DNA from 2 places in the Arthrobacter sp. NyZ413 genome. Region 1 is predicted to be linked to the other one. Evidence: predicted binding sites of a transcription regulator. Region 1 holds the regulator's gene; the other holds the start of a gene.

The links. Region 1 encodes HrcA, which represses chaperone genes, less so after heat shock. Its sites were predicted from a motif close to TTNGCACTCGNNNNNNNCGAGTGCNAA; they were not measured.
Region 2: ABCW42_RS02580 (Hsp20/alpha crystallin family protein) is a predicted target of HrcA. The motif match lies at 4,659-4,685, and genes of this name have one in related genera.

Annotation. Positions count from the first base shown of each region.
Region 1 is NZ_CP155434.1:2,418,615-2,425,897, reverse strand. Features, by position in the region: gene hemW (radical SAM family heme chaperone HemW) at 1-156, shown strand, start outside; gene ABCW42_RS11385 (DUF4870 domain-containing protein) at 219-632, opposite strand; gene ABCW42_RS11380 (DUF3097 domain-containing protein) at 734-1,594, opposite strand; gene hrcA (heat-inducible transcriptional repressor HrcA) at 1,796-2,809, shown strand; gene dnaJ (molecular chaperone DnaJ) at 2,869-3,999, shown strand; gene ABCW42_RS11365 (16S rRNA (uracil(1498)-N(3))-methyltransferase) at 4,002-4,778, shown strand; gene ABCW42_RS11360 (GerMN domain-containing protein) at 4,841-5,710, opposite strand; gene ABCW42_RS11355 (PhoH family protein) at 6,123-7,211, shown strand; gene ybeY (rRNA maturation RNase YbeY) at 7,208-7,283, shown strand, end outside.
Region 2 is NZ_CP155434.1:522,502-529,784, forward strand. Features, by position in the region: gene ABCW42_RS02545 (LacI family DNA-binding transcriptional regulator) at 140-1,177, shown strand; gene ABCW42_RS02550 (putative quinol monooxygenase) at 1,215-1,526, shown strand; gene ABCW42_RS02555 (hypothetical protein) at 1,681-2,007, shown strand; gene ABCW42_RS02560 (hypothetical protein) at 2,001-2,468, shown strand; gene ABCW42_RS02565 (hypothetical protein) at 2,606-2,905, opposite strand; gene ABCW42_RS02570 (hypothetical protein) at 3,026-3,400, opposite strand; gene ABCW42_RS02575 (J domain-containing protein) at 3,455-3,949, opposite strand; gene ABCW42_RS02580 (Hsp20/alpha crystallin family protein) at 4,157-4,582, opposite strand; gene ABCW42_RS02585 (MerR family transcriptional regulator) at 4,696-5,034, shown strand; gene ABCW42_RS02590 (zinc-dependent alcohol dehydrogenase) at 5,453-6,628, shown strand; gene ABCW42_RS02595 (NAD-dependent epimerase/dehydratase family protein) at 6,667-7,283, shown strand, end outside.

The DNA.
Region 1 (7,283 bases):
GTTGATGCCTTGGACAAAGTCGGTCGCCATGCTGTGGCCGGGCTGATCGCCGATGGCCTGGTGGAACCCGCGGCAGCCTTCCAAGGGCGCTTGGTCCTGACACTCAGAGGACGCTTGCTGGCTGACGCGGTTGTGCGTCGTATCCTCCCGGACTGAATCAAGCCGCAAGCAGGTGGCACCGCCCCAAGGACTGGTGCCACCGAGCCGGCATTCTTGCGCTACTTGATCCAGCGGAGGTTGAAGCGGTAGCGGTGGGGCTGGCCGTGGTTGACGCGGATTCCCGCGGATACCGAAAAGCACGTCAGGGCTACCCAAATGCCCGTCGCGATGACCGCGAAAACGTTTCCGACCACCGGGAGCATGACCAGGAGGTTGGCGAGTACCGCGGCAAGTGTTGGCGGCAGGCTGAAGTTCAGCGCTTCCTTGGATTCCTGTGCCGTGAATGGCCCGCGCTCACGGAAGATCAGGTAGATCAAGAGCGAAGGCACGCAGCCAAGGATTCCGCCGAAGTGCGCGAGAGTTGCCCATTGGCGGTCCTCCGTGGCCGTCAACGGCAACGCATTGGCAGGAACGCCGTGGTACTGGGATTGGCCCGCGGAGGCGTCCCGTTCGTCAGGAGCGTTGTCTGCCACTGTTTCTTCCTTCGGGTATCTGTTGGTGCGGTGTTGCTGTCCCAGAATACTTGGTCGGCACGAAATCAGTGGACCAAACCGGCAGAATCTGCATATGGCGATCAGGAAGCCGGTGCGGTAAGGAAGTCGATGACTTCCTCTACCCGGCCCAGGAGGGACGCTTCCAAGTCGGCGTAGCTCCTCACGGCGCCGAGGAGCTTTTGCCAGCCAAGCCCGATATCCTCGGCCGTCTCATGCGGCCAGCCGAACGCTTTCAGGATCCCTGTCTTCCAATCCGTGCCGCGTGCGACGGTGGGCCATTGCTCGATTCCCAGGACCTTGGGTCGGATGGCTTGCCAGACGTCCACATAGGGATGGCCGACGATCAGGACATTTCCCGCGGCTCCCGGCAGCGTCATTGCGTCGGCGGCGATCCGGGACTCTTTGGAGTCCGGGACGAGGTGATCGACCAGGATGCCCAGCTTCCGGCCCGGGCCGGGGGAAAAATCCGCAATCGCAGACTTGAGGTCGTCTACGCCGTGGAGGGGTTCGACGACGATTCCCTCCACGCGGAGGTCGTCTCCCCAGACTTTCTCCACCAGTTCGGCGTCGTGCTTTCCTTCGACCCAGATGCGGCTCGCTTTCGCGACCTGGGCGCGCTGGCCCGCCACCCGAACCGATCCCGACGCCGTGCGGCCCGCTTGCAGCGCCGCGGCGCCGGCCGCGCGTGGTGCCGGAGGCAAGAGCTTCACCGGTTCCCCGTCCAGCAGGAACCCGAAACCGAGCTGGAAGGATTTGTTCTTCCCCCTGCGGTCCTCCAAGACGACAACGTGCATGCCGCCGGACTTTTCGATCCTTGTCACGGCGCCGACCCACCCGGACTGGACATCCTCGAGGACCATTCCCCGCTCCACGGGAACCTCGCGTAATTGCCGTTTGGTTGGCTTTGCCAAGTCCTGCGGGCCCCAATTGTCATACGACACGGTCTTCACACCACTTTGCGCTAGGGATCGATCGGGATCCGGAACATTTCCGCCGGATCGCGCGGGAATCATGTTCGCCGCAAGCGGTACCAATGCTAACAACGCGGTGGCTCATACTAGACTTGTTAGCACTTGGGCATGTTGAGTGCTAATGGTTGAATACCCGTTGTCGAATACCGGGTCACTGAGTGGAGGTGGGGAGTGAGCGAGCCACGCAAGCTTGAAGTGTTGCGGGCCATCGTGGAGGACTACGTCCACTCCCGCGAGCCCGTCGGTTCCAAAGCGTTGGTGGAACGCCATCATCTGGGCGTCTCGAGCGCCACCATCCGTAACGACATGGCGCTCCTGGAAGAAGAAGGCCTTATCGCTGCGCCGCACACCAGTGCCGGGCGGATACCCACTGACAAGGGCTACCGCCTGTTCGTCGATCGAATTTCCGAGGTCAAGCCCCTTTCGGCAGCTGAGCGGCGCGCCATCCATTCCCTGCTTGCGGGACCGGACGACGTCGAAGACATCCTTGAGCGGACGGTCCGGCTCCTTTCGCAGCTGACCAACCAGGTCGCCGTCGTGCAGTACCCGCACATCAGCCGCGCGCGCGTACGCCACATCGAGTTTGTCCTCTTGGCACCGCGCCAGGTTCTCGTGGTTCTGATCGCCGATACCGGCAAGGTTGAACAGGGCGTCGTCCAATCCGGCGCGGATACCTCGGACGAAGACCTCATGACGTTGCGCGCCCGGTTCCTCGGAAGCATCGCAGGATCACAACTGGACCTCATGGCGCAGGTCCTGCCGTCGGTTGTCGCGCTGTGCCCGCCTGGCCTTCGCGGATTGGCCGGCACCCTTGCCCACGGCTTGGAGCGCTTGGCTGACAGGAGCCGGGACGATCGCATGGTCATGGCCGGAACCGCGAACCTGGCCCGCTCCAACGTGGACTTTCCGCTGAGCATCGGCCCCGTCCTCGAAGCACTCGAGGAACAGGTGGTCATGCTGCGCTTGCTCTCCGACATGGCCGAAGACCCGCGGGGTGTCACTGTCAGCATCGGCCGCGAGAACCCTTATGACGGTCTTTCCGAGGCCTCCGTGGTCGCGACGGGCTACGGTCCGGACAGCAGCGCCAAGATCGGCATTCTTGGGCCTACGAGGATGGACTACCCCAACACCATGGCGGCAGTGCGTGCCGTCGCGCGCTACCTTTCCCGGATTCTGGGCGGCTGAGTTTCCACGGAAACCCCGTTCGCATGAAAACGCAGTTCAACAAGGAAGAGAAAACGACTTTGAGCAGCCACTATGACGTTCTAGGCGTCTCGCCGGAAGCGACAGGCGAGGAGATCAAGAAGGCTTACCGCAAGCTCGCCCGGAAGCTGCACCCTGACGTGAACCCGGGGGAAGGCGCCGCTGAGGAATTCAAAGCCGTCACGCACGCCTACGAAGTCCTCTCCGATCCCCAGAAGCGCCGCGTCTACGACGCCACGGGCAACGAAAACGGCACGGACAACGGCTTTGGCGGCGGCTACGCCGGCCAGGGATTCGCCTTCCAGGACATTTTCGACACGTTCTTCGGCGGAGGCGGCGGGGGCATGCACGGACCGGCGTCTCGCGTGCGACGGGGCCAGGACGCATTGATCAGTGTCCGCATCGATCTCCGCGAAGCAGTTTTCGGTGTGAACAAGAAGCTTGAAGTGGACACCGCGGTGGTTTGCCCCACGTGTGAAGGATCCTGCTGCCGCCCGGGCACCCACCCGGAACGCTGCGACATCTGTGGCGGATCCGGCCAGGTCCAGCGCGCGGTGCGTTCGATCCTCGGACAGGTCATGACCGCCGCCCCCTGTGGATCCTGCGAAGGCTTCGGCACGATCATCAAGGATCCTTGCAATGAGTGCAGCGGCCAAGGCCGCATCCGCAGTCGCCGCTCCTTGACCGTCAAGGTTCCGGGAGGCGTGGCTACCGGCACCCGGATCCAGCTTTCCGGGCAAGGCGAGGCAGGCCCGGCCGGCGGCCCTCCGGGCGACCTTTACATCGAGATCCGGGTCAACGCGGACGCCACTTACATGCGTGAAGGCGACGATCTCCACGCCACCCTGAGCGTGCCCATGACAGCCGCGGCCTTGGGCACTGAGCTTCAGCTGGATACCTTCGATGGTCCCCAGGAGATCGACGTCAAGGCTGGAACACAGGCAGGCGAAGTCATTACTTTGCGCGGGCTCGGCGTCACGCACCTTCGCGGCTACGGCCGGGGAGACCTCAAGGTGCACCTGCACGTCGAAACGCCGGTGAAGATCGACGCCGCCCAAGAGGACCTGCTTCGCCAACTCGCCAAGTTGCGAGGGGAGCAGTTCACCGAGGGAAAGCTCGTGGCGAGCGGCGGTGTGTTCGCCAAGCTCCGGGACAAGCTCGGTAACCTGTAGCGGTGAGCAACCCCGTATTTTTCACCCCGGAGGGAACCCTGGACGGGTTGCGGCCGGGTGATTCCTTCGTGCTCGACGGCTCCGAGGCCAAGCATGCCGTGACGGTCAAGCGCCTTGAAGTAGGCGAAAGCGTCGATATCGTCGACGGCGCCGGGACGCGGCTCGTGGGAAGCGTCACGGCGGCGGCCCAGGGCAGCCTCACGGTACTTGCCGCCGATGTGCGGGAAGAGCCGCGGCCCGCGGTCCGGCTTGTTTTGGTGCAGGCCCTCGCGAAAGGCGATCGCGACGAGCTTGCCGTCGAAACAGCGACAGAACTCGGGATTGACGCTGTGATTCCGTGGCAGTCCGAGCGTTCGATTGTCCGCTGGAAGGGGGAGCGGGCCGCGAAATCGCACGCGAAGTGGCAATCGGTAGCCGCGGCGGCCGCCAAGCAGGCAAGGCGCGCCTGGATTCCCGAGGTTCGTGCCGCCGTCGACGGCTCCGGCCTGGCGTCGGCAGTTGCCGCTGCCGACCTCGCGATCATCCTTCACGAAGACGCGAAGCGCCCCTTGCGCGATGTCCTGGAAGACTGGAACGGCAGGGCTTCGGATGGCGGTGCCGGGGCGGCGCGCGAGGTCTTGCTCATCGTTGGACCGGAAGGCGGCATTTCGCCCCGCGAAGTGACTAAATTGAGTGACGCCGGAGCGGTTACGGCCTTGCTGGGCCACCACGTCCTTCGTTCATCGACGGCGGGACCGGCAGCCGTCGTCCTGGCGAGTGACATCCTCGGCCGCTGGTAGCTGAAGCCGGTTTCGGGAAAAGAACCACGACGGCGGCAACCCGCCTGCCGCGTTTGCGGCGGCTAGCGGACGTTGAACGAACGGGTGTCCGTGCCGACGTCGGAATTGTTGGCGCCCACCATGGAGACCCGCAATTCATATCGGCCGGTTCCAAGGCCCACTGTGAAGCTGAAAATCCCGCCTTGATCGGGAGCATTCGATGCCGAAGTCTGCCCTGCCAAGTAGGACGACTTATCGCCATTGGAGTTTTCCTTCAGGATCTGCCAGTGCAGTTTCTTTGAGGGATCCGTGCTCCGGCCGTTGAACTTCACGGGGCCCGAGGCCAGCGTGATGTCCTCCTGCGGATCAATGATCCAGACCGGAGCTACTACCGAGGCATCCCGGACCATCGGATCCCCGAGTTTGACCTGGCCGAATGCCATGTAGTTGGTGTGCCCGTCAACGAGGATGGTGACCTGGATCTGTTGGCTTGTGTCGATCAACCCTGCGCTGGCCGCGGCGGCGGTGGCAGTGTAGACGAGTTGTTGGACCGCTTTCTGCGCCGCGTCGGCGTCGAGGTTTGAATTGAACGCATCGCGCGAAACGTCAACAGTGACCACGTTCTTTCCGGAGATGGAGGTGGCGAGGTCGCTCGGGTTTTGCCACGGGGTGAAGAAATCGTGGTCAAGCGGTTTCTGGGACATCATGATCCGAAGGGCGGTGGTGATCGGATTTTCATTGCCCGGGTTGTCACGGAACTCACGGTACAGGTAGGTATCGTTGTCGCTCTTGCCGATCCAGTACACGGGAACCTTGTTCGACGCCTGGGTGGTTTCAAGGGGAGCGTTGCTGGCCGGAGCGGCTTGGAGGGCCGATGAGGAGGGAGGATTCGTCGTCGTTCCTGGACCGCTGCGCTCGGCGACACACCCCGTCAGCAAAAGGGCAGCCACCACGGAGCCCGCAAGCGCGGCGGAACGCTTCCGCTTGCTCCGGGCCTGGGGACATTCGGCTGGCCTTGTGATGATGGTTCCTGCTCGTCGGGCGCCGGGGCGCGGGAATAGCGTCTCCGCAAAAACGGGGAGCCGGGCTGTTTTGCCCACAAATCAGCTTGTCACAGTCTCCACGGCGGACATCGGCATTTCGACGCCCTGCCTACTAACTGCAACCCGATTGATACGTGGCCGATGCGGAGTTGATATCAAAGGGGTCGGATGCGTCCCCCGGGCGCGGCATTGACAGTGGCTGGCGTAGGATTGAAATCACTTCGGAGCCCGTAATGCAGGCCCATCCGGCGAACGGGACTTCGAGAAGAACATCGAGGCACACGTACCAAACCGGAGGAGCACAGGCCGCAAGGCCAGCACTATGACAGAATCATTGAACGGGCGGCCGCGGGCCGGCAGTGTTGATACAGGTCCGGCCGAGTTTCCACACTCAGTACCGGGCGCCCGGACGGAAGTTGTTGTATTCGACAACTCTGATCAGATGGTTCAGACGCTCGGCAGCCATGACGAAGCCTTGCGCTACATCGAAGCCCAGTTCCCGGAAATCGACTTCCATGTGCGGGGCAATGAGCTTTCCTTCAGCGGTCCTTCCGGCGATGTTCCCCGGATCATGCGCCTCCTGGAGGAAGTGCGCGGCCTTGTCCGCAAGGGAACCGTCATCACGCCTGATGTCCTGCAGCAGCTCGTTTCCCTGCTGCGGAGCCAAACCTTGCAGAACCCCGTAGAGGTGCTGACCCACAACATACTTTCCAGCCGAGGCAGGACGATCCGGCCGAAAACCCTCAACCAAAAGGGCTACGTCGATGCCATCGACGACAACACCGTGATCTTCGGCATCGGGCCTGCCGGCACAGGCAAGACCTACCTCGCGGTAGCCAAAGCGGTCCAGGCCCTGCAGCTCAAGGAAGTCAGCCGGATCATCCTCACGCGACCCGCCGTCGAGGCGGGGGAGCGGCTCGGCTTCCTGCCCGGAACGCTGAGCGACAAGATCGACCCGTACTTGCGTCCGCTGTATGACGCACTGCACGACATGATCGATCCCGAGTCGATTCCGCGCCTGATGGCAGCGGGAACCATCGAGGTAGCTCCCCTCGCGTATATGCGCGGCCGCACCCTCAACGACGCATTCATCATCCTCGATGAAGCCCAAAACACCACTGCCGAACAAATGAAGATGTTCCTCACCCGGCTTGGTTTCGGTTCCAAGATGGTCGTCACGGGGGACATCACGCAGGTGGACCTGCCCTTCGGCGCCACGTCAGGCCTTCGCATCGTCGAGGAGATCCTCAGCGGAATCGAGGACGTGAACTTCACGATGCTGGACGCGTCCGACGTCGTCCGTCACCGCTTGGTGGCCGACATCGTCTCCGCGTACAGCCGCTGGGACGAAAAACACCGGGTACGTGCACAGCACACGCCCACGCACGACAAACGGGGAGAACGCCGATGAGCATCGAAGTCAACAACGAATCCGGCGTCCAGGTCGACGAAGCGCAATTGGTGACGCTTTCGCGATTCATTT
Region 2 (7,283 bases), 1.9 Mb from region 1:
GCTTCCAACCCGACTTCCGCGTCACTCGCAATCTGAAGTGGTAACGGTTACACTTTTGTACCAGCAGGAAAGCCGTGACGTCAATCACGCCCGATGATTAACTGGACTTTCCGCCCAGCGGAAGAAAAGGAGGAGACGGTTGAAGAAGCCACCGACAATCCGTGACGTCTCACGAGAGGCGGGCGTATCGGTCGCCGTAGTCTCACGCGTTCTCAATGAAGGAACCGGGCCGGTAGCGCCCGCGACACGGGCCAAAGTCGTGGAGGTCATTGACCGGCTCGACTACCGTCCCAGGGCAGCGGCCCGGGAGCTTCAGCAGAAAACGGGCTCGGCCATCGGCCTGATGCTGGCCGACCTGACCAACCCCTTCTTCGCCAGACTTGCCGACAGGGTCGTGTGGGAAGCCCGGACACGCGGGGTCCATGTCGTGTTGCTCACCACGCAGGAAGACCCGCACCTGGAAGCAGAGTCCATCGACACCCTCATCGAGCGCTCCGTCGGCTCGGTCATCGCCACCCCTGCCGGAGGCAACGTCGAGAAATGGAGACGACTAGCGGAGCTGGGCATCAACGTCGTCTTTGTAGACCGCGAAATTTCGGAACTTTCAGAGTTTGACGTGGTCACGATCCGGAACGACGTCTCGGCGGAAACCGCGACCAACCACCTCATCGGACTCGGGCACGTCAGGATCGGCTTCATCTCGGGTCCATCCGACACTTCCACCGGCCGCGTCCGGGTGGCTGGCTTCCGGCGGGCCATGGAAACTGCCGGTCTGCCCGTCGACGAGGAACTCGTCCATCACATCCCCTTCCGCGGTGACGCCGGAAGCGACGCCGTCGGGGCACTCCTCGGGCTCGACGAACCGCCCACGGCCATCATCGTCGGCAACACCGCTCAGGTGCGTTCCGCGCTCCGCCGGATCAAACAGTCCGATATCGCGGTGCCACGCGAATTGAGCCTGGTCGTCTTCGACGACAACCCGTGGACAGAACTGGTCACTCCGCCTCTGACCGTCATCCGCCAACCCATCGACATGCTTGCCGTCCATTCCGTCGACCTCGCCGTCGGACGCGCAAAAGGCGCCATTTCGGACCAGCCGCGGATCATCCAGGTCGACGCGGAATTCGTCCGCCGATCGAGCAGCGCACCGATCAGCCAAAACGCCGCAGCAACATAAGCCGCGGCGGACACACCACAATAGAAAGGCACCACCCATGACCGTCGTCGTCACTGCAGTTTTCCACCCCGCCCAAGGTAAGAAAGAACTGCTCACCCAAGCCCTGCAATCCAGCATTCCCGCAGTCCACGAAGAAGAAGGCTGCCTCCTGTACGCCATCCACGATGCCGCCGACGGAACGATCACGATGATCGAAAAATGGACCACCCCGGATCTCCTCGACGCCCATGCCAAAGGCCCGGCCGTCGCCGCACTGGACGCGGCCGTGGGACCCCTGATCGAAATCCCCACCACTGTGACCACCATGACGCCGATCGACGCCGGGACCCCAGCCCAGGGCCTCCTCTGAACGAAAGCGGACCGTCTTCGTCACGAGAGCCGGGGCTGGGAAGGACCCGCTCCGGCCCTCGATACCAAGTTCGCTGCCCGGTTGATCAGTCGGCTCCGGGCGTGTCGCAAACCCTGGGCCAGGGAGCCGACGCTCTGTTGCTTTGGCGCGTGCGGTGATGCGTGCCGCGGCCGGGGCCGAACGGGCCGCGGGTGTGCCGCATTCACGGCCAGTTCTGCTTCTCGCGTTCGCGGTCATGGCCGATCCGGTGTCTTCGGTCGCGTATGCGATCGAGGCGGCAATGCGTGCCCTGGACGGCGAGCTGTCTTTGCTGGTGCCCACGATGGTTGTCGTCGTGGCGATCATCGCCCTCGTGATCCTGAACTACCGGCAGCTGGTGAACCGCTCCTCGCAGGGCGGCGCCCCGGCGGCGGTACGGGAAGCCTTCGGGGACGGATGGTCCTTCTTGCCGATCGGGAGCTGTTTGTTGATTTCGTGTTGACGATCGCGATCAGCGGTTCCGCCGGCGCGTCCGCCGTGATCGCGTATCTCCCGGCGCTGGCCCCGCGGCGGCTGCTGCTCGCGTTGGGCCTGGTTGTCGTGGTGGGCGCCATCACCTGGGTCGGGCATCTGGGCTGGCTGGTCTTCGCGGCGATGACGATGGCGTTCTCTGTGGTCTCGGTCCCGGTCCTGGTCCTTGCCTACGGGCTTGGCGCCGGGCCGCACACCGTAGGCACGGTGACGGCCGCAGCGGGCCGGATTCCTGTCCTGGCGGTCGTGTCCGCGTCCCGGGTTGCCATGGCCTTGGCGACCGGGGTCGAGGCCCCTTCCTCGGCCATCGCCCAGTCGGTGCAACTCGACGACGCAGGCCGCCGCCTTTTCGGCATGGTCACCCTGTGGCTGACCTTGGCCAAACACTCAAGTCCGACGCCTTCGGTGAACGAATCACCACGAGCCACGTAGCGGCTCGAGGAGTGCTTGCGGGCCCTGAAGCCCGCGGAGCCACTGTTCGCCGGGCTATCGGTGCCGGGACGTGCACCCGGGCCGTAGTGCTTCTGCCGGGGCGAAGGTGCGCGGCGTCGGACCCGGTTGGTCGTGTTTTAGGGATTGCTGTTGAGGATGTAGTCCACCGCTGCCGGTCCTGTCATGCGCAGGCCGTGGAAGGCGCTCTTTTTGTTCTTCCCGTTCTTTTCCATGCGAAGGCCCGCGAGGCGCAGGGCAGTTCGGAAGGCGGGGTCGGGGAGAGGGACTTTTAGGTTCAGCGCGCACCAGCTGACGTAGAGTCCGTAGAACGCGTCCGGGGTGATCCCTGTATCGGATGCGTCATCGTCGATGATGCAGTCCTGGAGGAACTGGTTGATTTGTGGATCGGTCATCGGGTAGTCCAGGTGATTGGTCATGGGTCCGGGTATTGCGTTTCGGGTCCCGGACGGCGGAAGCGGGGTCGGATCCGTGGCGGATCCGAAGGGGCGGGTGCTGCCGGGCCTGCGGGGTGGTCTGTCTGGTCCGGGACGCGGTTTTCAGGGCTGGGTTCCGTAGATGAATTCCTTGGCATGTGCGACGGCTTTCCTGAAGGCGTCGTTGCGCAGGGTGGTTTGCTCGGTGTTCCTGGGGTCGGTTTCGATGTAGTTGGTGTACCCGGGGCGCAGGATCCAGATGTCACCGGCCGGGGGTAGGTAGAACACCCCGAAGGAGCGGTGTTGGGGGTCCTCGGTCCAGATGGGCACGACCGCGACCGCGGCACCGGTGTCCGGGTTGATCCATTGGGCCCGGGGCATGGGTTGTTCGTGGGTTTCGGGGTCCAGGAACGGGGCTGTTCCTTTGCCCCACCGCTTTTCGAAGCGTTCATAGAAGGCGGGTATCAATTGGTTGTCGTAGGGGCGCCAGGCGCTCATGGGGGGTCCTTTGTGGTTGCGTCGTCTTCGGCTTTCAGGGCCTGATCCGCAGGATCAGGGTATAGCCGCCTGGGGAAACGGAGCTGGCCGGGCCGGCATGTCCGGGGACCGTCCGCCGGGAGGCTTCCAGGTGACCGGTCCGATCAGCAGCGACGCGGCGGGAAGCAACGCCCCTGGTGTCCGCCCGGTCACGCCGTCCGCCCGCACAGCGGCACTGTCCGGGGGCACAGCGGCGCTGTCCGGCCGCTGCGGCTTCGGGTTGGCCGTGGACCGTGGGTGTTCCCGGTCGTAGGCTGAGCGTTTTTCCGGGTTCCCGAGGATGGCGTAGGCGGTCATGATGTCCCGGAGCTCCTGCAGTTCGTCCTGCATCTTCGGTTCTTCGTGCGACGTCGGGGCAGTCGGGCCGGGGCCGGCGTGGTGTTCGCGGGCCGGTCGGGTGTCGGGGTGCGCACCGCGCATGAGTGCGCGGTACGCGCGGGCGACCTCGCGTGCGGTGGCGGTCGGGGCGAGGTGCAGGATGTCGTAAGGATCCGGGTCGTTGTTTTTCATCGGTCGGCCGTAGGGGTATTCAAGCAGGGGGACGGGGATGGTCCCCGGTTAGTTCAGCCGGGGACCATCGTTGCCGGAGCCACCCTCGGGGGCCACACGCGTTCATCAGCGTCCCGGGCTGTGAGGTGTCTGCGAACCCTATCGCCCTTTGGACGGGATGCGGCGTTGCGGTGCCGGTGCTCCCGGTCGGGGTGGCTGCGCCCGCGGTCAGGCGCTGATCTCCTGGCGCTGTGTCCCGGCGGTTTCGATTTCGATGCGGCGCGGTTTGGCTTTCTCGGCCACGGGGATCCGCAGGGTCAGGACTCCGGCTTCGTAGCTTGCTTTGACGCCGTCGGTATCAAGTGCGTCGCCGAGGATGAGCTGGCGGCTGAAGACGCCGCGGGGCCGTTCGGAGGCGATCAGTTCCGTGTCTTCGCCGGTGGGGTCCGGGCGTTCGGCTTTGACGGTCAGCACATTGCGTTCGACGTCGATGTCCACCGAGTCGGCGGTGACTCCGGGAAGGTCGAAGGCGACCACGAAGTCCTCGCCTTCCTGCCAGGCATCCATGGGCATTGCCGCCGGCCTGGCGGTCGTGCCGAGTACCTGCTGGGCCAGTCGGTCGAATTCGCGGAACGGGTCCGTTCGCATCAGCATGGTCTGTCACTCCTTGCAGATCGCAGTATTTTCCTTGTAAAACCAGCCGATCTATATCGGCTGATGTATATTTTTTATAGCACCGGGTATGTATGACTGCAAGAGTGGTTTTCGTGGAATTGGAGGTTCCGATGGGCCAGGCCGGGGACCCCGGGAGGGGTGTGTATGCGATTTCGGTCGCCGCCGAGCTGGTGGGCATGGGGCAGCAGAACCTCCGGCTCTATGAGCGCAAGGGTTTGCTGGAACCGGGCAGGACCTTGGGTGGGACCCGTCAGTACAGCGAGGATGATCTCGTGACCTTGCGTCGGATCGGTGAGCTGCTGGACCTGGGGCTGAACCTGGCCGGCATCCGGATTGTCCTGGTCCTGGAGGCCGACAACCGGCGCCTCGAGGGGGAGCTCAGGTCAGCGAACGCCGCACGGGACACCGCAACGTCCCCGCTCAGGAAATGATGTGACTTTGACCTTGGCCGGTGCGCACACGGGTGGGTCGAACCGAGGTCCCGGGGATTAAATGCCCTGCTCTGACCGCTGAGGAGCTGAGGTATGGATGCAGCCGACCGAGACCTTGGCCTCCAGGATGATCCACGCACGGGCCCAAGGGTCAAGGCCGCGCCGCCACGGTACCGGTGTGCGTCGTCTTGCCCCCGAGCTTTTTGGAGTATGCCGGCGAGGAGGAACTCGAGCCGGGAATCACCATCCTCCTCGCAGGGCTCGACCAACAACTCGAAACCACTTCGGATGCCTACACCTGGGGTCTGCGGCACCAGGCCCGCAATGGCCCGCCCTTGTGCCTCCGTCCTGAGTCTGGTTCGCTGGGAAGGTCTCCTGCAGCGCGGGACGAGCCGGCTTCCGATGAGGGAGTGCGATTGTGAAAGCAGTGACATGGCAAGGCTGGCGCTCGTTGAGCGTCATTGACGTTCCGGATCCGACTATCGAGGAACCAACGGATGTGATTGTCCGGATCACGTCCTCCGCCATTTGCGGTTCCGACCTGCACCTTTACGAGGTGCTCGGACCTTACATGCACAAGGACGACGTGATCGGCCACGAGCCGATGGGCATCGTTGAAGAAGTCGGTTCCTCTGTGCACCGGCTCAACAAAGGCGACCGCGTCGTGGTTCCTTTCAATATCTCCTGTGGCCGCTGTTTCATGTGCAACCAAGGGCTGCAATCCCAATGTGAAACCACACAGGTCAAGGAGAAGGGTTCCGGCGCAGCGCTTTTCGGCTATTCCGAACTCTACGGATCCGTTCCGGGCGCCCAAGCCGAGTATTTGCGGGTGCCTTTCGCCGACTATGGGCCGATCAAGGTCGCCTCGGGCCATCCTGATGAGCGCTATCTGTTCCTTTCGGACATCCTGCCGACGGCATGGCAGGCGGTTGAGTACGCGGATGTGCCCGACGGCGGCACTCTCGCCGTACTGGGCCTGGGGCCGGTAGGCCAATTCGCTTCCAGGATCGGCCTGCATCGAGGCTTCAGGGTGATTGGCGTGGATCCCGTCCCGGAGCGGCGCGCGATGGCCGAAGCCCACGGAGTCGAAACCCTGGACTATACGGATGAAGTCGTTGCTCGGATCCTTGATGAAACCCTGGGCCGGGGACCGGACGCCGTAGTGGACGCAGTCGGGATGGAAGCCCACGGCTCGCCTGTGGCGTCCGCCCTCCACAAGGTCGTGTCCTTGCTCCCGGACAAGGTGGCGCAGGCGGCCATCGAGACGGCCGGCGTCGACCGCTTGGCCGCGCTCCGCACCGCCGTCGAACTCGTCCGTCGCGGTGGGACCGTATCGCTGAGCGGCGTTTACGGCGGCCAGGCGGATCCCATGCCGCTCCTGACCATGTTCGACAAGCAAATCCAGTTGCGCATGGGGCAATGCAATGTACGCCGGTGGACCGATCAGCTGCTGCCCCTGGTGGAGGACGACGCGGATCCGCTGGGCGTCATGCATCTGGTCACCCAGAGGGGCTCCCTCGACGACGCGCCCGGCCTGTACGAGAAGTTCCAGAAGAAAGAGGACGGCTGCGTCAAGGTGGTCCTCGCCCCGTGAAATCAACGATTGGTGTTTGACGACCCGAGGAGGACTCCATGCGCGTTGCCATTACCGGGGCGACCGGGAACGTGGGTACTGCGGTGTTGAAACGGCTCCAGGCCGCCCGGACTGAGCAAGGGGCGGATCTTGAGCTGGTAGGCATCGCTCGACGGCGGCCGGATGTTGGTGCCGCCCCGTATTCAGATGTCGAGTGGAACAGCGTCGACGTCGGCGAGCCGTCGCAGCAGCCGCAGTTGGAGCGCGCCTTCGCCGGAGCTGATGCCGTGGTGCACCTCGCATGGCTCATCCAGCCGAACCGCGACCGCGCGCTTTTGCGCCAGACCAACGTCTCCGGGACCGGACATGTCCTTTCCGCTGCGCGGGCGGCGGGGGTCAAGCAGGTCGTGTGCGCGTCGTCCGTGGGCGCCTACTCGCCCGCGCCCAAGGATCGGCGCATGACGGAAGACTGGCCGGCGAACGGCGTCAAGGGATCCCATTACAGCGTTGACAAGGCCGCCCAGGAGCGGCTGCTCGACGTGTTCGCGAAGGAGAACCCTGAAATAGCGGTGACCCGATTGCGCCCGGCCCTGACGTTCAGTTCCGAGGCCGGCAGCGAGATCGGGCGCTATTTCCTGGGCGGGGTCATCGCCCGGCTCGTCCCCCGGAAGCCATG